One region of the Streptomyces sp. NPDC005811 genome, then DNA from elsewhere that is predicted to be linked to it. Evidence: riboswitches for the same ligand, from Rfam matches in the RefSeq annotation. Region 1 holds a riboswitch; each other region holds the start of a gene.

Region 1 (7,255 bases):
AACTCCCCGACCGGCGCACCGCCCGCCCAGATCCTCCTCGACGCGCTCGGCGCCACGGCGGGCAAGCTGCTGCTCCTGGTGGTGATCGGCGCCCAGCTCTTCTGCGGAATGGCCTCGGTGACCGCCAACAGCCGCATGATCTACGCCTTTTCGCGGGACGGCGCACTGCCCTGGTCGCACGTCTGGCACACGGTCAGCCCGCGCACCCGTACCCCGGTTGCGGCGGTCTGGCTGGCGGCGGGCGGCGCGCTCGTCCTCGGCCTGCCGTACCTGATCAACGTCACGGCCTACGCGGCGGTCACCTCCATCGCGGTGATCGGCCTCTACATCGCCTATGTCATCCCGACGCTGCTGAGGGTCCGCAAGGGCGCGGCCTTCGAGCGGGGGCCGTGGCATCTGGGCCGTTGGTCGGAGGCGATCGGCGTGGTGTCGGTGGGGTGGGTCGTGGTGATCACCGTGCTGTTCATGCTGCCGCAGGTCTCCCCGGTCACCTGGGAGACCTTCAACTACGCCCCGGTCGCCGTCCTGGTCGTCCTCGGTTTCGCGGGCGTGTGGTGGCTGGCCTCGGCCCGCACCTGGTTCCTCAACCCCGACCACGAACGGACCGCCGCGCGCGAGGCGGCCCGGGCCGGAAAGACCCCCTGACCGGCCGATCCTCACCGGTTCCCGGCCCGCGGCGCGGCCGTGTCCCCGATACCCGATCGGAGACACGGCCGGGTCCGGCTATGCTCGGGGAGGCAACATCGCCTGGGCCCTTAGCTCAATTGGCAGAGCAGTGGACTTTTAATCCATTGGTTGTGGGTTCGAGTCCCACAGGGCCTACGGACGGTGGTCGGGGGATACCGCCTCCGACCTGCTGTGCGGCGCCCGTTCCGGCTTCGGCCGGGGCGGGCGCCGCGGCGTTCCCCCGGGCTCGCGGCGGTCGCTCCGGTTCGGCGCGATGATCTCGGCGTTTGGTAGGCCCGCGCGAGGACGGTGCACAGCGGGTTCGAGCCGCCCTGACGGCCCGGAAGGGCGAACCCGTGCCCTCCTCGATGCCGAGCACGGTGACGGCGGGGCGGGCCCACGACCGGTCGGCGACCGTGCCCGTCCCGGTGAGCCGTACGCCGTCCAGCACGCCGGCGTCCGCCCGGAACCGCTCCGCGCCGACGGGAGCCGCACGATGCCGTCGACGCCGTTCGACAGCAGCCCGGCCGATGACCGGCTCCGCACCCCGCGACCTTGGGATCATGGAACTCCCGTGCGAAGCCCGCCCGCGACCCGAGGAGCCCCCATGACCGCCGGCATCGACACCCCCGACCCCCGCGGCCGCACCGGCCTGCATCTGCACGGCCGTGACCTCACCGGGAACCCGCGCGTCCGCATCCTCGACGTCGAGGTCCTCGCCTGCGACTGGGCGGTCCTGCGCCGCACCACCTTCGACTACCGGCACCACGACGGCCACTGGAGCCGGGAGCGGCGGGAGACCTACGACCGGGGCGACGGCGCGACGATCCTGCTCTACGACCCCGTACGGGAAACGGTCCTGCTGACCCGTCAGTTCCGGCTGCCCGCCTACGTCAACGGCCACCCCGACGGCATGCTCCTGGAGACCGCGGCGGGGCTGCTGGACGGCGACGACCCGAAGGCGGCGATCCGCCGTGAGGCCGTCGAGGAGACGGGTCGTACCGTGCACGAGGTGGAGCATGTGTTCGACGCGTTCATGAGCCCGGGCTCGGTCACCGAGCGCCTGGCCTTCTTCGCCGCCCCCTACGACGGCTCGGCCCCCGGCGCCGACACGGCGGGTGTGGCGGCCGAGGGCGAGGACATCGCCGTCGTGGAGCTGCCGTTCACGGAGGCCCTCGGTCTGGTCCGCTCCGGCGGGATCGCCGACGCGAAGACCATCATGCTGCTCCAGTGGGCCGCCCTGGACGGTCCGTTCAGCCGGCGCTGAGCTGGGCCAGCGGCAGGGTGTGCTGGGTCTGCAGGACCTTCGCGCGCAGGTAGCGGACGTTGTGCGGGGTGGTGAACACACCGGTCGGGACCCGGTCGTGGACGTCGATGCCGAGCTCCCGCAGCTGGTCGGCCTTGTCGGGGTTGTTGGACAGCAGGTCCAGGCTGGTGACGCCGAGGGCCTGCAGCATTTGGGCGGCGGCGGTGTAGTCGCGGCCGTCCTCGGGCAGTCCGAGGGCGGCGTTCGCCTCGTAGGTGTCCAGGCCCTGGTCCTGGAGGGCGTACGCGTCGAGCTTGTTGTAGAGGCCGATGCCGCGGCCCTCCTGGCGCAGGTAGAGCAGGATGCCGCCGGTCTCGGCTATGCGCTCGACGGCCTCGCGCAGCTGCGGGCCGCAGTCGCAGCGGGCCGAGCCGAAGACGTCCCCGGTGAGGCACTCGGAGTGCAGCCGGACCAGCGGGACCGTGCCGGGCGCGGGCTCGCCGAGCACCACGGCGACATGCTCCTGCTCATCGGCCAGGCCGTGGAAGGTGACCAGCTCGGCGTCGACGGAGTAGCCGTCGTGGAAGCGCAGCGGAACCCGGACGCGGGCGCGCTGGGTGGCGGCGGGGGTGTCGGGCATGCGGGTCTCCCGGGGCGAGTGCGGTCGGTACGGCTTCTGCTTCAGATTTGAAGCAGTGTGCCGGGTGAGACCCTACCCCATGCTTTAAATTTGAAGCAACGTGATTGTGGCCCGGCTCACGAGCTTCCGGAACATCCCGATGAACGCCTGCGCCACGGCAGTTCTTCCGGCAGCGCCTCGCCGTCTTCCTGGAATCCGGCGACCACCTGCGTGAAGATCTCCTCCAGCTGGCGGACCTGCTCGGGGGTGAGCCGGTCGAAGAGGCCGGTGCGGACCGTCTCCACATGGCCGGGTGCCAGCCGCTCCAGGGCCGCCATGCCCTCCTCCGTCAGCACCGCGACACTGCCGCGCTTGTCCCAGCGGCAGTCCTCGCGCCGCAGCAGACCGTCCTTCTCCAGCCGGGTCACCGCGTACGTCAGCCGGCTGCGCGTGATCTTCAGCGATTCCGCCAGATCGGTCATCCGCAGCCGCCGCTCGGGGGACTCGGACAGGTTCGCGAGGATGGAGTAGTAGAGATGGGGCATGCCGGCCTCCTGCTGGAGCTGCCGGTCGATGGCGTCCTCCAGGAGGAGATAGCCGGCGACGTACGCGCGCCAGGCGCGCTGCTCCTCGGGGGTGAGCCAGCGGGTCGTCATGCCTCCAGTGTAGGTTTGTTTCAAACTTGAACCAAGACCCACCTCGTTGCCGAAACAGTTCGTGTCCCAGGGGAGCCGCGCCGATGCCGTACCCATACGTCCTGCTGTCCGCCGCCGTCTCCCTCGACGGCTATCTGGACGACACCACCGCCGAGCGCCTGCTGCTGTCCAGCCCCGCCGACTTCGACCGCGTCGACGAGGTACGGGCCTCGGTCGACGCGATCCTGATCGGCGCCGGCACCATCCGCGCCGACAACCCCCGGCTGCTGGTGAACTCCGCCGACCGCAGGCACGCGCGCGTGGCGGCCGGAAAGCCGGAGTACCCCCTCAAGGTCACTGTCAGCGGCTCCGGCGACCTCGACCCCGCCGCGCACTTCTGGCACACCGGCGGCGACAAGGTCGTCTACACGACGGACCGGGGCGCCCGGCGCGCCGAGGCGCTCGGCATCGCCGCGGATGTCGTCCCGCTCGGCCCCGACCTGGACTGGCGCCGCCTCCTCGAGCACCTCCACGACGAGCGCGGCGTACGGCGGCTCATGGTCGAGGGCGGCGGCACGATCCACACCCAGCTCCTCCAGCAGGGCCTCGCCGACGAGGTCCAGCTCGTCCTCGCCCCCCTCTTCGTCGGCGACCCGGACGCGCCCCGCCTCTTCGGCCCCGGCGCCTACCAGGGCGGACGGCTCCGGCTCACCGAGACCCGGCGGATCGAGGACGTCGTCCTCATGCGGTACGAGCCCACCGCCCCCGGCACCGGCCCGCTCCCCTCCGCCGCCGACCGCCACTGGCTGGCCCTCGCCTGTGAGCTCGCCGCCCAGTGCCCGCCCTCCGACACCGCCTTCAGCGTCGGCGCGGTCATCGTCGCCGCCGACGGCACGGAACTGGCGCGCGGCCACTCCCGCGAGGCCGGCGACCCCGTCGTCCACGCCGAGGAGGCCGCCCTCGCGAAACTCGACCCGGCCGACCCCCGGCTGGCCACGGCCACCGTCTACAGCAGCCTCGAACCCTGCGCCCGCCGCGCCTCCCGCCCCAAGCCCTGCGCCCGCCTCATCCTCGACGCGGGCGTGCGCCGGGTGGTCACCGCCTGGCGGGAGCCGGACACCTTCGTGACCGCCGCCGACGGAAACGGGCTGCTGACGGCCGAGGGCGTGGACGTCGTCGTCCTCCCGGAGTACGCCGAGCGGGCGAGGGTGGCGAACCTGCACCTGAGCGGGTGATACAGTTGTTTCAACGACGCGGGGTGGAGCAGCTCGGTAGCTCGCTGGGCTCATAACCCAGAGGTCGCAGGTTCAAATCCTGTCCCCGCTACTGAAGGCCGAGGGCCGGAATCCGAAAGGGTTCCGGCCCTCGGTGTATGCGTCGCGCGTTCTCCGTCCGGCCCTGCAAGCGGGCTGTGTGTGTACTGTGAATTCCGGCAACTCGCCCGTTTTTCACCGGTCATGGCCCGAAAGTCCAGGCCAAAAAAGGTTGTTGATCAAGGGGAAGAGCTTGGAAAGCTACGCCCGGGTCTATTAACGTTCGATAACGCAGCGCGGTCGTCCCAGCCGTCACAAGAGTCGGCTCCGTGCGCACGCGTCGAATCCCGCAAGGGAACCGGGGAACCACCATCTTGGGGTGAATCGCACGGAAGCGTCGTGAACTCGTAGAGTCACGAACGGTTTACGCGCGTAGGAGACCTTCCCGCTCCGAACCCGTCAGCTAACCCGGTAGGCGTCGGAAGGAAAGGAGTGCGCCCGCGTGGCGTCCAACCGGCCTGCTCCCGAAGCCCCCTTCGTGCCGAGCCAGCGTTCCTCTTCCGACACCTTCGGCTACGGCAGCTACCGCAGCGAAGAGGGCCCCTGGGAGGAGTGGAATCCCACCGAGGAGTCCCTCGCCCCGGCACGGGGCAAGCACCGGGTCGCCAAGCAGCGCGGCGGCGGCGGATTCGCCCGCAGCTCCACCGTCCTCGGCGTCGGCGTCATAGCCGCCTTCAGCGCCGGCGGCATGGCCAGCGCCAACACCGGCAAGCCCCCGGTCTCCATCTCCATGCCGGACCTGCCCTCCGTGGGCTCCCTCATCTCCGACGACGACTCAGGCCAGGACGCCGCACCCGCGCTCTCCGGCTTCGGCGCCGAGGCCTCCACCGCCACCGACCGGAGCGGCGCCGCGGCCGACGCCGGTGAGGCGCTGCGCGAGCGGATCATGGCTCAGGCCGAGTCGCAGCAGACCCAGGTCGCCGACCGTGCCCAGGCCGCCGCCGAGGCCGCCGCGGCCAAGGCGGAGGCGGCCGCGGTCGCCAAGGCCGAGAAGGACGCCAAGGCCGAGGCCGCCGCCGCGAAGGAGAAGGCCGAGCAGGCCGCCAAGGAGAAGGCCGAGGCCGCGCGCCTGGCCGAGCTGGCCAAGCAGTACACGCTGCCGACCTCCTCGTACACGCTCACCGCGACCTTCGGTCAGGCCGGTGCCTACTGGTCCTCCGGCTACCACACCGGCCTCGACTTCGCCGCCCCCACCGGCACCCTGATCAAGGCCGTCCACAGCGGCACCATCACCGAGGCGGGCTGGGCGGGCTCCTACGGCTACCGCACCATCCTCACCCTGGACGACGGCACCGAGCTGTGGTTCTGCCACCAGTCCTCGATCAACGTCAGCGCGGGCCAGAAGGTCGGCACCGGTGACGTGATCGGCCGCGTCGGCGCCACCGGCAACGTCACCGGCGCCCACCTCCACCTGGAGGTCCACCCGGACGGCGCCGCCAACGGCATCGACCCGATGGCCTGGCTGCACAGCAAGGGGCTCAACCCGTAAGGGTGCCGTCCTACGGGCGCGTCCAACTGATGCCGCCCTTGCCCTTCCCGGAGCGGTCCTGTTCACACGTTCTTCGTACGCTTCGGCGCGGCGGACGGAATGGGCCGCTCCGAAGCCGTTGTTGACGTAGGACATGACTTCTCTGCGCAAGCTCGGCTCCTCGGACCTCGAGGTCTTCCCGCTCGCCCTCGGCGGCAACGTCTTCGGCTGGACCGCCGACGAGGCGACCTCCTTCGCCGTCCTGGACGCCTACGCCGCCGCCGGCGGCAACTTCGTCGACACCGCCGACTCCTACTCCGCCTGGGTCGACGGCAACAGCGGCGGCGAGTCCGAGACCATCCTCGGCAGGTGGGTGCACAAGCGCGGCAACCGCGACGACGTCGTCATCGCCACCAAGGTCAGCCAGCACCCCGACTTCCCCGGCCTGACCGCCGCCAACATCAAGGCCGCCGCCGACGCGTCCCTCACCCGCCTCGGCACCGACCACATCGACCTCTACTACACCCACTTCGACAAGCCCGAGGTGCCGGTCGAGGAGATCATCGGCGCCCTGGACGAGCTGGTGAGGGCCGGCAAGGTGCGCCACATCGCCGCCTCCAACATCTCGCCCGAACGCCTCCGGGAGTCCCTGGAGTTCTCCGACCGCGAGGACCTCGCCCGGTACGTCGCCCTCCAGCCGCACTACAACCTGGTCTCCCGCGACACCTACGAGGGCGGCCTCCAGGACCTCGCGGCCCGCTCCGGCCTCGCCGCCGTCCCCTACTTCGCCCTGGCCTCCGGCTTCCTCACCGGCAAGTACCGCCCCGGTACGACGGTGGAGGGACCGCGGGCCGCGGGCGCCGGCAAGCACCTCGACACCGAGCGCGGCGTCCGCGTCCTCGCCGCCCTCGACGAGATCGCCCGGGCCCACGACGCCGAGGTCGCCACCGTCGCCCTGGCCTGGCTCGCCGCCCGGCCGACGGTCGTGGCCCCGATCGCCTCCGCCCGCACCCTGGACCAGCTGCCGCCCCTGCTGGCGGTGGCGGACCTGGAGCTGACGGACGAGGAGATCACGTGGCTGACGACGGCCTCGGCCCAGGCATCCGCGTAACCTCCGACCCCTACGACCGATAGGGGTTCTGGACGGGGTACGGCCCCGCCGGATACCCGTACCCGTAGTACCCGTGGGCGTTGCCGTGCCCGTGGGCGTTGCCGTACCCGTGCGGGGTGCCGTAACCCTGCGGGCTCCCGTACCCGTAACCCGGCCCGGGCGCCGTGGGCACCGTCATCCGCGCCGCATGGTCCAGC
Region 2 (7,255 bases), on a different contig from region 1:
GGCGGTCACCGTCATCACCGCGACCCGGCCCGAGGTGGTGCTGCTCGACGTCCACCTCCCCGGCGGCGGTGGCGTCGAAGTGCTGCGCCGCTGCGCCCCGTTGATGGCCGACGCCGAACAGCCGGTGCGTTTCCTCGCCCTGTCCGTGTCGGACGCGGCGGAGGACGTGATCGGGGTGATCCGCGGAGGTGCCCGCGGCTATGTCACCAAGACGATCACCGGTACCGATCTGGTCGACTCGATCTTCCGGGTGCAGGAGGGCGACGCGGTCTTCTCGCCGCGCCTCGCCGGGTTCGTCCTGGACGCCTTCGCCTCCACCGACGCCCCTCCGGTCGACGAGGACCTCGACCGGCTCACCCAGCGCGAGCGTGAGGTCCTGCGCCTCATCGCCCGTGGCTATGCGTACAAGGAGATCGCCAAGCAGCTGTTCATCTCGGTGAAGACGGTCGAGTCCCATGTGTCGGCGGTGCTCCGCAAGCTCCAGCTGTCCAACCGCCATGAGCTGACGCGCTGGGCGACGGCACGACGGCTGGTGTGACACCCGCCAACCCCGACGCACACCACCCACCTCACACCACCTGCCTCACACCACCCGGGTCGCGCCCGCGAACGGCATCTCGTCGATGGGGGCGATGCGTACCGGGGCCGAGGGGTTCGGGGCGTGGATCATCTTGCCGTTGCCGATGTAGAGGCCGACGTGGGTGATGCCGGAGTAGAAGAACACCAGGTCGCCGGGGCGGAGTTCGGAGCGGGGGACGCGTCGGCCGATGCCGATCTGGGCGTAGGTCGTGCGGGGCAGGGAGACCCCGGCGGAGCGGTAGGCGGCGAGGACCAGGCCCGAGCAGTCGAAGGCGTCGGGGCCGGTGGCGCCCCAGACGTAGGGGCTGCCGAGCTTGGAGTAGGCGAAGGAAACGGCCGCCGCCGCGCGGGAGTCGGGTGCGGCGGCGGTGGCCGTGCCGGGCGCCCGGAGGGGGGCGCGGGCGCCGGACGAAGCGCGTGAGGCGCGGTCGGCCGTTCCGGTGCCGCCGCCCAGGTCGGCCGCGATCCGGGCCCGTTCCGCCGCCGTCAGCCGGGAGAGCAGACCGCGGGCCGCGTCGAGCTTGTCGGTGACGGTCTTCTTGTGCTCCTTCAGCTCCGCCTTGCGGGCCTTGAGGGAGGACAGTTCGAGGCGGGCGGCGCCGCGCAGCTGCTCGATCTCGCGCAACTGCCGGCCCACGCGGGTGACGGCGGCGGACTGGCGGTCGCCGGCGCGTTCGGCGAAGGCGGCGCCGTCGAGGTACTGGTCGGGGTCGTCGGAGAGCGCCAGTTGCACGGCGGGGTCGAGGCCGCCGCTGCGGTACTGCGCCGCCGCGATCGTGCCCAGGGCCTCCCGTGCCTCGTTCAGCTTCTCCTCCTTGCGGGCCGCCTCGTCCCGCAGGGTCCGCAGACGCTGTTCGGCGGCGGTGGCCTTCTCCTGCGCGCCGTTGTACTGCTCGGTGGCCGTCTCCGCCTCCTGGTACAGCCTGTCCACCTTGACCTTGACCTGTGCGGTGGTCAGCTGGGGCTCGGCCTGGCCGGTTCCGTCGAAGGCCGTGGCGGTCGCCGCGCCCGCGAGGGCGAGGGTGAACGCCGTACGGGCCGTCTGGCCGCCGAGCGAGCGCTGTCGGGGCTTGCGGTGCGCTGCCACGTGGGACTGCACGTCCTTTCGTACGACCGCCTCGGCCGGGGGCGTCGACCGTCGTCAGGACGGACCCACGGCTGTCAGGCGGCCCCTCGGCCGTCGGGGGAGCGGACGGACGACCGAGGGAGGCGCTGACGTGTCCGGCGGCGGCCCGCACAGGGGGAGCGGGACGCCGCCGGACCTTCTCGGCGGTGGTGTCCGACTGCCGCCCCTGGCCGGGCGGCGGTGGGGAGCCGGTCACCTGGGGCAGGACGCTAGGCCCGGCGGTGTCGGGTCGGTGACCTGATGTGCGGAAAAGGCATGAGCGGACCACCGGCTGACAGTTTCTGCACGGCGGGCCGGGCCGGGGGCGTCGGGTTCGCGCGGCGCGATGATCGATGCCGCGATTCCGGGGCGGCCCGGCGTGGCGGGATGCTATGGACGCATATATGCGAGTGCCGGCACCGGGGGAGGGCCGGTGCCGGGAGGTGGGGGCCGGTGTCGGGTCGCGGGAGCCGGGCTGATTAGCATCCGGCCTCATGGACGTACTCATCCATCTTTTCGTCGGCCTCCACATCATCGGCATCGCCGCGCTCCTCGGCGGCTTCCTCACCCAGATGAAGGCGATGGGCCAGGGCACGGCCCGTTTCGTCCCCGCGATGCTGCACGGCGCCGCGACCATGCTGGTCACCGGGGTGATCCTGGTCGGCCTCAACCAGGCCGACGACCAGCCCCTGAACAACATCAAGATCGGGGTGAAGCTGGCGCTGCTGGTGGTGATCCTCGGCCTGGTCTATGTGAAGCGGGACGACGAGAAGGTGGAGAAGCCGCTGTTCGGCCTGGTGGGCCTGCTGACCGTGGCGAACATCTTCATCGCCGTCCTGTGGACCTGACAGCCCCGACGGATCCGCCGAACCCGGTGATCAGGGCCGCCGTGGCGACCGCCAGCCAGGCCGCCACCGCGACCCACAGCAGCACCTCCCCGGGCCCCTTCAGCCCCGGGACGTCGGCGGCGGTGGCGACGGACATCGTCGCCACCGCCGTCATCCCCAGCGGGAACACGGTCGCCCATCGCCGTACGTCGTAGCGCGGCCGTGGCCGGAGCACCTCGGCGGCGAGCAGGACGGCGTACCAGACGAGGGCGAGGACGAGCAGCGCGATCGTCATCCCGCGCAGGACGCCCCGGTCGTCGGCGTTCCACAGGTACAGCGCGTGGTCCGCGTCGATGAGCCGCGCCCCCGCGAGCGCCGAGACGGCGAGCGCCCCGCCGGCCACCCACTGGTCCCCGGCGCCCTCGGTGACCTGCCGCCAGTCGAACAGGATGAGCATGCCCACGTAGAGCAGCAGGCCGAGCCAGAACAGCACGAGCGCGGTGTGCGCGGGCCAGGAGAGGCTCTCGGCCTTCGCCAGGGTCGCGCCCAGCACCGCGAGCCCCTGGGTGGCCACGCAGCACAGGAACACGGCTCCGGGCAACCGGCGGGCCCGGTGGCTCAGGACGCGGCGGGCGAGCTGCCGTACGACATCCGTCATCAGCACCGGCCACAGTACGGCCGCCAGCGCCACCAGCGCCCAGGCCAAGGACTGCCGGCCCAGCGCCGAGACGCCCGTGCCGAGCACGGTCGTGGCGGCCACCGCGGTCAGCCCGGCCGGTGTGGCCGCCTCGGCCAGCCAGCGCCGGCGCTCCCACAGGAGGCGTACGGCGAAGTCTGCGGCCAGCGCCACCCAGGCGGCGGCGGCCAGCGCCAGCGCGGCGTGGGACAGGACCTCGTGCCTCGCCAGGCGCAGGCCGATCGACAGGATGCCGGTGGCCAGCACGGCGGCTCCGGCCGCCGGCGGACGCCGCGCCCACCAGGCGCGAAGGGAGGAGGTGCCGGGCATGGGCCCGATGCTAGGGACGTGAGGCGGCTCACGCGGCGGCACACGCGCGTAGTCGCAAAAAACGACCTGCACGCGTGTGCCCGCACAGGGCTCAGGCCGGGCGGACCACGCTGTGGATGCCCGACTCGCCGTCGTAGTAGATCGACTCCTCGCGCACGTACGCGCCCGGCTTCGGGGCGTGGATCATCATGCCGTTGCCGATGTAGATGCCGACGTGGCTCATGTCGTCGTAGAAGAAGACCAGGTCACCGGGGCGGGCGTCGGCGAGGGAGACGGTGGTGCCGGCGTTCACCTGGTCGTACGTGGTGCGCGGCAGGGAGACGCCGGCGGCCTTCCAGGCGGCCTGGGTGAGGCCGGAGCAGTCGTAGGAGTCGGGGCCGGTGGCGCCCCAGACGTACGGCTTGCCGATCTGCGCACGGGCGAACGCGAGCGCCTTCTCGGCCTTGGTGGTGTACGAGGCGTCCGACGACGACGAGGACGAGGAAGAAGACGAAGAAGAAGTCGAAGACGACGAAGAGGAGGACGTGCCGGTGTCCTGCTGGGCGGCCTGGGCCGCCTGTTGCCGTGCCAGCTCGGCCGCCTCGCGCGCGGCCTCCTCCTGCTTCTGCTTCTCGATCTCCGCCAGCCGCGCCTTCTCCTGGGCCGTCAGCTGCGCCAGCAGCTCGCGCGCGTCGCCGAGCTTCTTCTGGACGGAGGCCTTGGCGGTCTTCAGGTCGCTCTGGGCGTCGTTGAGCGTCGCCAGGCTCTCGGCGGCCTCCTGGCGCTTGCGCATCGTCTCCGACTGCTCGGTGACGTAGTCGTCGACGGCGCCCTTCTGGCGGTCGGTCAGCCGGCCCATCAGCTGCGTCTGGTCGAAGTAGTCCTGCGGGGAGTCCGCCAGCAGGAACGTCGCCGTGTCGGGCGCGGAGGCACCGGTGCGGTACTGGGCGGCGGCGAAGGAACCGAGTTCCTCGCGCGCCTCGTTGAGCTTCTGGGTGCGCCGGGCGACGTCGTCGAGGAGACCGTCCACCTGCTTGCGCTGCTTGGTCGTCTTCTCCTTGGCGGCGTTGTACTTCTCGGTCGCCGACTCCGCCTGGCGGTAGAGGTCGTCGACCTTCTTCTCGACCTCCTCCAGGCTCGGCTTGCCGTCGTCGGAGGGGGCGGCGTTCGCCGACTGGGAGAGCAGGGCCACGGAGGTGAGCGCGGCGGTGGCCAGGGCGGGCGTGCGTATGCCTGCCGCGCGGTTGCCCTTGAAGCGCGGCTTGCGGTGCTGCGACGCCAAGAGAGGCGACTCCTTCCATCGTCCGCCTACCGGGTTAGCTGTCGGGTTCGGGCGGATGGTTCGGAAGGGCGCCCTACGGCCGTCTCCCGCTGGGGAAGTCGGGCCGATTCACCCCGGGGTCTCGGTGGGTCCCCGGCTCCGGCTGCCTCACAGGGGGCGCACCGGACTCGGCGGAGGCCGTACGGCCCGGCGAGGTTCGCCGGTGGGGATCCGCGTGGCCTGCCCGGAACGGTAGCCAACTCGTGTGGCCCGTGTGAAGGTTGATGGGCGATATGCCCGATACATTTTTGTTACCTTGCGCAAAGCCGGGACATGGGATCACGTGCTGTGATATCGCCGCCTCGGAAGGTGAGGGCGGGGATGTTCGGGGGACGGCCGCGCGTTGTCAGTGGGGCACCCTAGACTCGGAGAGCGATGAGCAGCCTCTTTGACGACAGCTTCCTGGCGAACCTCCAGGCCCCCGCGGGCCATGAGGAGGAATCCCCGCCGCCGCCCGAGGACGATCACGTTCCGGAGTCGCTTCCGGACGATCTGTTCGGCGGGAAGTTCGACGCGCCCCCGGACCGGGACGCCTACTACCGCGACGGCGCCCCCCGCCCGGCGATCGACGCCGCCGCCCTCCTGGAGGGGCTCAACGACAACCAGCGCGCGGCCGTCGTCCACGCCGGCACCCCCCTGCTCATCGTCGCCGGCGCCGGCTCCGGCAAGACCCGTGTGCTCACCCACCGCATCGCCCACCTCCTCGCCGAGCGCGGCGTCCACCCGGGCCAGATCCTCGCGATCACCTTCACCAACAAGGCCGCGGGCGAGATGAAGGAGCGCGTCGAGCAGCTCGTCGGCCCGCGCGCGAACGCCATGTGGGTGATGACCTTCCACAGCGCGTGCGTGCGGATCCTGCGGCGCGAGTCGAAGAAGCTCGGCTTCACGTCCTCCTTCTCGATCTACGACGCCGCCGACTCCAAGCGGCTGATGGCCCTGGTCTGCCGCGACCTGGACCTCGACCCCAAGCGCTTCCCGCCGAAGTCCTTCAGCGCCAAGATCAGCAACCTGAAGAACGAGCTGATCGACGAGGAGGACTTCGCCGCCCAGGCCGGCGACGGCTTCGAGAAGACCCTCGCCCAGGCCTACGCGATGTACCAGTCCCGGCTCCGCGAGGCCAACGCGCTCGACTTCGACGACCTGATCATGACCACGGTCAATCTGCTGCGCGCCTTCCCCGATGTCGCCGAGCACTACCGCCGCCGCTTCCGCCATGTCCTCGTCGACGAGTACCAGGACACCAACCACGCCCAGTACGCCCTGGTCAGGGAGCTGGTCGGCACCTCCGAGCACCCGGTCGACGTACCGCCCAACGACTACGACATACCGCCCGCCGAGCTCTGCGTCGTCGGTGACGCCGACCAGTCGATCTACGCCTTCCGCGGCGCGACGATCCGCAACATCCTCCAGTTCGAGGAGGACTACGCGGACGCGACGACGATCCTGCTGGAGCAGAACTACCGCTCCACGCAGACGATCCTGTCCGCCGCCAACGCCGTCATCGAGCGCAACGAGTCCCGCCGCCCCAAGAACCTGTGGACCAACGCGGGCGCGGGCGCGCGCATCACCGGCTATGTCGCCGACACCGAGCACGACGAGGCGCAGTTCGTCGCCGACGAGATAGACCGCCTCACCGACGCGGGCGACGCCAGGTCGGGCGATGTCGCGGTCTTCTACCGCACCAACGCCCAGTCCCGTGTCTTCGAAGAGGTCTTCATCCGCGTCGGCCTGCCCTACAAGGTCGTCGGCGGCGTCCGCTTCTACGAGCGCAAGGAGGTCCGGGACGTCCTGGCCTATCTGCGCGTCCTCGCCAACCCGGAGGACTCCGTCCCGCTGCGCCGGATCCTCAACGTCCCCAAGCGGGGAATCGGCGAGCGCGCCGAGGCGATGATCGACGCCCTCTCCCAGCGCGAGAAGATCAGCTTCCCGCAGGCGCTCAAGCGCGTCGACGAGGCCTACGGCATGGCCGCGCGGTCGACGAACGCGGTGAAGCGGTTCAACGTGCTGATGGAGGAGCTGCGGACGATCGTCGAGTCCGGAGCGGGCCCCGCGACCGTCCTGGAGGCCGTGCTCGAACGCACCGGCTACCTGGCCGAGTTGCAGGCCTCCACCGACCCGCAGGACGAGACCCGCATCGAGAACCTCCAGGAACTCGCCGCTGTCGCCCTGGAGTTCGAGCAGGAGCAGGCCGAGGGGGAGGGCGCTGCCGCCGGGGGGCTCGCCGCCTTCCTGGAGCGGGTCGCGCTCGTCGCCGACTCCGACCAGATCCCCGACGAGGACGAGGAGGGCTCCGGCGTCATCACCCTGATGACCCTGCACACCGCCAAGGGCCTGGAGTTCCCGGTCGTCTTCCTCACCGGTATGGAGGACGGCGTGTTCCCGCACATGCGCGCCCTCGGCCAGGCCAAGGAGCTCGAGGAGGAGCGCCGCCTGGCCTA
Region 3 (7,255 bases), on a different contig from region 1:
TCCAGTTCCACGGCCCACTGTCCGAGGCCGTGCCGGAAGTCGTCGCGGGCGAGCAGCCTGCGGTGACGGAACCCTCTGGCGTGACCTGGGGCATGGCCGGTGGCGGACGCGGCGGCGGCCGTCGGGCCGAGGGCCGCCAGGGCGGCGCCCGCCGCCAGTGCTCCGAATGCTCTACGCGTGGTCGTCACGTCGGTCGGCTCCTCGGGTCGTGGTGAGGGCGGGACGGGGGATCCGGCGGGTCTCGGTGCCGAGATGGTGGTCGGTGTACGTCGAACTGGAGACCACCGCGGACGGTCCGGACGAGGCGGTACGCGGGGTTCTGGGCCAGGGCGCGGATCCGCGTGCCGGTCGGCTCGGTCGTGGTGCACAGGCGCCGGTCAGGTCGCCGCGGGTCACCAACATGGTGACCAGGCTGCGGTGTTCGCCGTCGAGGTGGGCGCTGCCGAACTGCCCGCCGGAGGGGCCGTCGGCGACGAAGCCGTCCGGTACGGACTGCCGGGTGCGCTCGGCGCCGGTCGCGCCGTCGGCGAAGTCGGCCCCGGCCGCGGTGTGCACCAGCACCTCCGCCCGTCCGTCGCCGTCGAGGCCGCCGGGCCGAGCGTGCCGCACGGCGTACGTCCCCGCGCCCGGCGAGGTGTCCCGGCAGGTCGTCGTCGACCTGCGCGGCGGCGTGCGGTTCAGTCGGCGGCCGTCCTCGTCGGCCGCCTGTCCCGCGGGGGCGACGGTTCTTGGCAGAAAGCGCTTGCCCTTCACGGGGATCACTGTGTCCCCACCCTGGCCCGGCTGTCGATGGGGCGAAAAGGGATGCCACGAGACCGCAATACGACAATCATGAACACGCAGAACGAAGGCCGGGCCCGGGGCTCGGGTCCGGCCTTCGTTCTGCGTGTCAGGCGGGCGCGTCAGGCGGGCGCGTCAGGCGCGGGGTCAGCCGACGGCGACGCCGTGGGAGCGGAGGTAGCCGACCGGGTCCACGTCGGATCCGTAGTTCGGCGTGGTGCGGATCTCGAAGTGCAGGTGCGGGCCGGTCACGTTGCCGGTGGCGCCGGAGAGGCCGATCTGCTGGCCCGCGGTCACGGTCTGGCCGGCCGAGACCGAGAGCTGCGACAGGTGGGCGTACTGGGCGTAGTAGCCGTCGTTGAGCTTGATGACGACCTGGTTGCCGTACGCGCCGCCCCACCCGGCGGAGACGACCGTGCCCTCGGCTATGGCCTTGAGGGAGGTGCCGGTCGGGACGACGAAGTCGACGCCGGTGTGGTAGCCGCTGGACCACATGCTGCCGGCCACGCGGTAGCCGGTGCCGACGGTCGCGCCGGACACCGGGAGGGTGTAGCCGCTGGAGGCGGTGGCGCTCTCGGCGGACCGGGCGGCCGTGTCCGAGGAGGACGAGGACGACGACGCCTTCGTGTCGGAGGACTGCGAGGAGGACGACTGCGTCGACTTCGACGAGGACGAAGAAGACGACGAGGACGACGAGGACGACGAGGACGACGACGAGGAGCCGGTCGACGACTCGGTGCTCGCGGCCTTCGCGCCGAGCGACAGCTTCAGGCCGGGGTGGATCAGCGAGGGGTTGCTGCCGACGGCCTCGCGGTTGTCCGCGTACAGCTTCTGCCAGCCGCCGCCGACGTGCTGCTCGTCGGCGATCCTGGCGAGGTAGTCGCCGGCCCGCACGGTGTAGCTCCGGGCGCTCGCGGCGGACTTCCGTGTCGTGGCGGAGGCCTGGACGGCACTGTCCGCCACCGACTGGGAAACGGTCTGCGCGACGGCCTGGGAAGCACCCTGGGAAACCGACTGCGGGGTGGCCGCGTGGGCGCCGGTGGCCCCCATGAGCGGGAGGGCGAGTGCGGCCCCGCCGGTTCCGGCGACGGCGATGGAGCGGGTGAAGCGCTGGGTCTTCGGGCGGCGGTGCTTACCCTTCGCGGGCATGGCGAATTCCTCTCCGGCGCCTGCGAGGTGAGCTGTCGGGTGCGGACTGGAGATGCCCGGCCGCGACGGGTCGCGGCTTTACCCCAAGCCTGTTCCGGAGACCGGAACAGGCGGTTCTGCCTGTGGGTCCCCCGCTCCTGCCGTGCACGGGTGAGTGTGCGGATTCCGGGCGGCGGCAGGATTCGGCGTCCGTCCGGATTGGTCTGGAACGTAAGCGACCAAGACGCACAGGAACAAGCAGTGGTTGCCCTGTTCACGTCTTTCTCTTGATCCGCTGTGCGAATTCCCAGTGACGCTCCGTGCATCTGGCACCGGGAATTTCGGCTAACGCCCTTGAAAAGCACTTTGATTACGTGAGCATGACGGGCGACGCAGGGTCACGAATATGACCCTGCTCACGTAATACCCCTCCAGGATCCCTTATTCCAGAGCGAGTTGGAACGAAGGATTCAATTCGGACAGAACCCTCAGATGCGACGCAGGCGGATAACCGTCGCATCGAGGTCACCGCGCAGCCCGGTCCGCAGCCCGTGGTGCAACAGCACCGCACCTCGGTGGACTTCGCCCGTTTCGCGGCATTCGTACGACGCCGTCGGGTCCAGGCCGCGCAGGCGCAACGCCGCGACCGGCTCGCCGTAGCGCTGGGCCTGGAGCCAGGCGAGGACGACGGTCTCGTCGCCGCCGACGTACTGGACGGCGCTCAGCCCGCCGGCCGGAGGGCGCAGCCGGTACTGGTCGCCGTGCTGGACGAGGGGCCGGATCTCCTTGTAGAGGTCCACCCAGCGGCGGGCCTCGGCGAGTTCCTCCTCGGTCCACTCGGAGAGGTCGCCGCCGACGCCGAGCACCCCGGCCATGGCGCTGACGAACCGGAAGCGCAGCGAGCTGATCCGGCCGTTGAGCTGGGTGTTGGGGCTGTCGGTGACCCAGGCGGCCATCACGCGTGCGGGGTGGATCTGGCTGAAGCCGTGCTGGATGTCGAGCCGGTCGAGCGGGTCGGTGTTGTCGGAGGTCCACACCTGGTCGGTGCGGGCGAGGATGCCGAGGTCGATCCGTCCGCCGCCGCCCGAGCAGGACTCGAAGGCCACCCCGGGGTGGGCCGCCCGGAGCCGGTCCAGCAGGGCGTAGAGGGCCCGGACGTGGTCCACCCACAGGCGCTGCGGGTAGGGGTCGTCCGGCCAGCCGGCGTCGGTGAAGCAGCGGTTGAAGTCCCACTTGACGTAGTCGATGGGGGCGCTGGACAGCAGGCCGTCGAGCCGCTCCCAGAGGTACTCCTGGACGTCCTCGCGCGCCAGGTTCAGCATGAGCTGATTGCGGAACTCCGTCCGCTTTCGTCCCGGTTGGAACTGGACCCAGTCGGGGTGCGCCCGGTACAGCTCGCTGTCCGGGTTGACCATCTCGGGCTCGACCCAGATGCCGAACTGCATGTCGAGCGCGTGCACGTAGTCGGCGAGGGGCTTGAGGCCCTTCGGGAAACGGTCCGGGTTGGGCCACCAGTCGCCGAGGCCGGCGTGGTCGCCGGTGCGGGCGCCGAACCAGCCGTCGTCGACGACGAACAGCTCCACGCCGATCGCCGCGGCCCGCCGGGCGAGGGTGGCCTGCTGCTCCTCGGAGATGTCGAAGAAGGTGGCCTCCCAGGAGTTGAAGAGCACCGGCCGGTCCCGGCCGGCGTCCGGGATGACGTGGGCGCGCTGGTAGGCGTGCCAGGCGCGGCTGGCCCCGCCGAAGCCGCCGTCGGTCCACAGTCCGGCGAACAGGGGCGTGGTGAAGGACTCCCCCGCGGCCAGCCGCAGCAGCCCGGAGTCGTCGTGTCCGGCGCCGCCGGTGATCTGCACGCGCGCGTCGGGGAGTTGGGCGACGGCGATGCGCCAGGAGCCGGACCAGCCGAGGGCGCAGCCGTAGACCTCGCCGCGCTCCTCGGTCGCGTCGGTGTCGAGGGCGACCCAGGGCAGGTACTGGTGGCCGGTATGGCCGCGCCGGCTGCCGATGATCTTCTCGCCGTAGGTCAGCGGGGCCTGCACGAGACGGGACTCGGCCGCCCAGCGGCCGTGCAGATGCGACAGCCGCCAGTCGTCGCGCTCGGGCAGGGTCCAGGTGGCGGAGTCGGCGCGCAGCAGCTCCAGTGGCTCCTCCCCGTCGTTGCGCAGGGTCGTCCGGCGCTCCACGACGTCGCCGCGCATCCGGTAGTGCAGGGTGATCACCAGGGCGCCGTCCCGGAAGTGCAACAGCAGCTCGGCGCCCGAGTCGTCGGTGTCCTGGATCTCGTACGACGCGAAGGTCCACTCGGTGCCGCGGCGCCCGGTGCCGGTGCGCACGGACAGGGCGGGGCGGACGAAGCGGGGGCCGCCCTCCACCGGGTACTCCTCATGCCCGTCCAGCGCGGCCTCGAAGGACGCGCGGCCCGCGAAGGGCACGGCCGCCAGCGCCTCCGCGTCGGCGAGCGCGATCCTCGGCCCCCAGTGCAGATGCACCAGTTCGTCGGCCTCGGTGAGGTGGAGGGCATAGCTGCTCCCAGGCCCCGAAAGGAGCCAGGTACGGCCGCCCGCGGCGATCTCGGGCTTCACGGTCTCGGGCATCAAACCCCCACTGATTCGAACAGGTGCGATCAAGCCCCAACATCATCAGCTGCGCGCGCCCTGCCCGGCAACGTCTGTGGACAAACCTTTCACCTGGGGAGACGAAGGATTCGTCCGGCTGTGGACAACCCGTTGCCCGGGGAATCCATGTCGTATGGTCGAATCGGCCCCGTCGGTCACCCGAGCCGCACCGGCGGAGCCCGAACCGGGAGGGAGCCCCCGTGACGCAGCAGATCCCGTCGACCGAGCCCGAGCTGGCAGGTGTCCGCAACTTCCGGGACGTGGGGGGTCTGCCGACCGCCGACGGGCGGCGGGTGCGGCACGGCGTACTGTTCCGCAGCGGCCATCTCGCGCACGCGACCGACGAGGACGCCGCGTTCCTGTCCTCCCTGGGCCTGCACACGGTGTTCGACTTCCGCAACGCGGCGGACCAGAAGCTGGAGGGCCCGGACGTCGCGCTGGCGGGGGTGCTCCATGTGAACCTGCCGCTGTCGGACCCGGCGGACGGCGCGGAGTTCTGGAAGATGGTCCGCGACGGCGACATCGAGCAGCTGCGCGTCCTCCTCGGCGACGGCAAGGCCGCGGGCCGGATGATCGCCTCGTACCGCACGATCATCAAGGGCCGTACGGCCGAGCACTCGCGCGTGCTGCACGCGCTCGCCGAGGACAGTGTGCCGGCGCTGATGCACTGCGCGGCCGGCAAGGACCGCGCAGGGCTGTCCGTCGCGGTGACGCTGCTCGCCCTCGGTGTGGAGCGCGAGGCGATCCTCGCGGACTACCTGGAGTCCAACGCCAAGCACCGCCGCTACAAGGTGCGGCGCGGCGGCTCGGCGGCGACCGCGTACACCCCCGAGGTGATGGAGCTGCTCAGCCCCCTGTTCGACGCCCGGGAGGAGTACCTGGCGGCGGCGCTGGACACCATCGACGAGACCTGGGGCGGGGTCGACCCCTATCTGGAGAAGGGCCTGAAGCTGGCTCCGCAGACCCGGGAGCGGCTGCGCGAGCGGCTGCTCGACTGAGGCCGCCCCCGCCGCGGGCCCCCTACTGGTTGGCCCCCGCCTCGAACAGGAACCAGATGAACGCCGCGAGGACGTGCCCCACCGCGATGTAGATGATCAGCCGGATCCAGAGGCTGCGCGGGAACCGCTCCTCCATGTCGGTCATGGTGTCTCTCCAGGGGTGGGGCCCAGGCACAGGGCGGCCGTGGGACTCTGCAACAGGGTGTGGACGAAGAGCAGGTCGACCCCGTCGGGGTCCTGCGCGGCGAGGCGGTGCGGGGTCAGCGAGTCGAAGTGCGCGCTGTCCCCGGGGCCGAGCAGATGCACGGTGTCGCCGAGGCGCAGCCGCAGCCGGCCCGTCAGGACGTGCAGCCACTCCTCGCCCGGGTGCACCCGCACGATGTCGCCCTGCGACCCGTACGGGACGTGCACCCGCAGGGCCTGCATCCCGCGCCCGGACGCGCCGGCCTGCCAGTACGTCCAGCCGCCGGCCCGGGTGGGTTCCATCTCGGTGGCGCGGACCACGGCGTCCCGGTCGGCGACCGTCTCGCCGAGCAGCTCGGAGACCGTCGTACCGTAGACCCTGGCGAGCGCGAGCAGCATCGGCAGCGAGGGCTGGCGCTGCCCGGTCTCCAGCCGGGAGAGATGGGCGGGCGAGAGCCCGGCCGCGCGGGCGGCGGCCTCCAGGGTGAGGGCGGCCCTGCGGCGCAGGGAGCGCAGTTGCGGCGCGACGGCCGGCAGGTCGTCCGCGGTGGACGGGGAGTCGGGCGAACTCATACGTCCATTCAGCCGGAATCTTGCCTCTGGGGCAAATTTCTTGCCTCAGAGGCAAAACAGCCGGGGCGGCCCGGGTCGGTCAGCGGTTGGCCACCGCCTGCTTGATCAGGGTCTTGCCGAAGTCCCACATCAGCCCGCCCCCGCCGTGGGCGTCGTCCATCACCTCGGTGAAGGCGTCGACGAACCGGTCCACGTCCCGCTCGTCGACGACCAGCGGCGGGATCAGCTTGATCACCTCCAGGTGGTCGCCGGAGACCTGGGTGAGGATCCGGTGCCGCTGGAGCAGCGGGACCACGACCATCTGGGCGAAGAGCCCCTTGCGGGCGGTCTGGAGCATGGTCCAGCGGCTGCGCAGCTTCAGCGACTTCGGCCGGCCGAACTCGATGCCGATCATCAGGCCCCGGCCGCGGACGTCGGCGAGCAGCTCGTAGGTGCCGGTCAGCGCCGCCAGCCGGGACTTCAGGCGCTCGCCCATGACGCGCGCGTTCGCGACGATCTGCTCGTTCTCCATGACGGACAGGGTCGCGAGGCCCGCCGCCATCGCCTGGGCGTTGGAGCCGAAGCTCGCCGAATGGACCAGGACGCGGTCGATCGAGGAGTAGACCTTCTTGAAGATCCAGTCCTTGCCGAGGGTCGCGCCGACCGGCACATAGCCGCCGGAGAGCGCCTTGGCCACGCACACCAGGTCCGGTGCGACGCCCTCCTCGTGCTGGTAGGCGTAGAAGTCGCCGGTCCGGCCGAGGCCCGTCTGCACCTCGTCGGCGATGAGCAGCGCCTTGTGCCGGTGCAGCAGCTCCTGCGCGGCGCGCAGATAGCCGGGCGGGGCCTCGTGCACGCCCTTGCCCTGGATCGGCTCGACGATCAGGGCGGCGACATCGCCCTTCCCCAGCTCCCGCGCCAGCGCGTCGAGATCGCCGAGCGGTACGGCCGTGTCGGGCAGCAGCGGGTCGAAGCCCTCGCGGAAGCCGTCCTCGCCGT

What was found. Region 1 has a riboswitch for cyclic di-AMP ahead of ABZ490_RS45685 (M23 family metallopeptidase). Riboswitches for the same ligand answer to the same signal wherever they lie in the genome.
Region 2: another riboswitch for cyclic di-AMP. It lies ahead of ABZ490_RS18415 (NlpC/P60 family protein); the one in region 1 lies ahead of ABZ490_RS45685 (M23 family metallopeptidase).
Region 3: another riboswitch for cyclic di-AMP. It lies ahead of ABZ490_RS03985 (peptidoglycan DD-metalloendopeptidase family protein); the one in region 1 lies ahead of ABZ490_RS45685 (M23 family metallopeptidase).

The regions. Positions count from the first base shown of each region.
Region 1 is NZ_JBEXXK010000070.1:37,698-44,952, forward strand. Features, by position in the region: gene ABZ490_RS45650 (amino acid permease) at 1-645, shown strand, start outside; tRNA gene ABZ490_RS45655 (tRNA-Lys) at 750-822, shown strand; gene ABZ490_RS45660 (NUDIX domain-containing protein) at 1,274-1,933, shown strand; gene ribA (GTP cyclohydrolase II) at 1,920-2,552, opposite strand; gene ABZ490_RS45670 (MarR family transcriptional regulator) at 2,669-3,187, opposite strand; gene ABZ490_RS45675 (dihydrofolate reductase family protein) at 3,271-4,401, shown strand; tRNA gene ABZ490_RS45680 (tRNA-Met) at 4,419-4,492, shown strand; cyclic di-AMP (ydaO/yuaA leader) riboswitch at 4,748-4,914, shown strand; gene ABZ490_RS45685 (M23 family metallopeptidase) at 4,922-5,968, shown strand; gene ABZ490_RS45690 (aldo/keto reductase) at 6,102-7,058, shown strand; gene ABZ490_RS45695 (PrsW family intramembrane metalloprotease) at 7,069-7,255, opposite strand, start outside.
Region 2 is NZ_JBEXXK010000015.1:157,267-164,521, forward strand. Features, by position in the region: gene ABZ490_RS18395 (response regulator transcription factor) at 1-538, shown strand, start outside; gene ABZ490_RS18400 (NlpC/P60 family protein) at 584-1,666, opposite strand; gene ABZ490_RS18405 (hypothetical protein) at 2,179-2,532, shown strand; gene ABZ490_RS18410 (tellurite resistance/C4-dicarboxylate transporter family protein) at 2,510-3,517, opposite strand; gene ABZ490_RS18415 (NlpC/P60 family protein) at 3,609-4,778, opposite strand; cyclic di-AMP (ydaO/yuaA leader) riboswitch at 4,786-4,961, opposite strand; gene pcrA (DNA helicase PcrA) at 5,193-7,255, shown strand, end outside.
Region 3 is NZ_JBEXXK010000003.1:67,049-74,303, reverse strand. Features, by position in the region: gene ABZ490_RS03995 (DUF6250 domain-containing protein) at 1-188, opposite strand, end outside; gene ABZ490_RS03990 (hypothetical protein) at 172-753, opposite strand; gene ABZ490_RS03985 (peptidoglycan DD-metalloendopeptidase family protein) at 928-1,929, opposite strand; cyclic di-AMP (ydaO/yuaA leader) riboswitch at 1,934-2,092, opposite strand; gene ABZ490_RS03980 (alpha-galactosidase) at 2,397-4,502, opposite strand; gene ABZ490_RS03975 (tyrosine-protein phosphatase) at 4,724-5,521, shown strand; gene ABZ490_RS03970 (DUF6126 family protein) at 5,544-5,666, opposite strand; gene ABZ490_RS03965 (XRE family transcriptional regulator) at 5,663-6,277, opposite strand; gene ABZ490_RS03960 (aspartate aminotransferase family protein) at 6,357-7,255, opposite strand, start outside.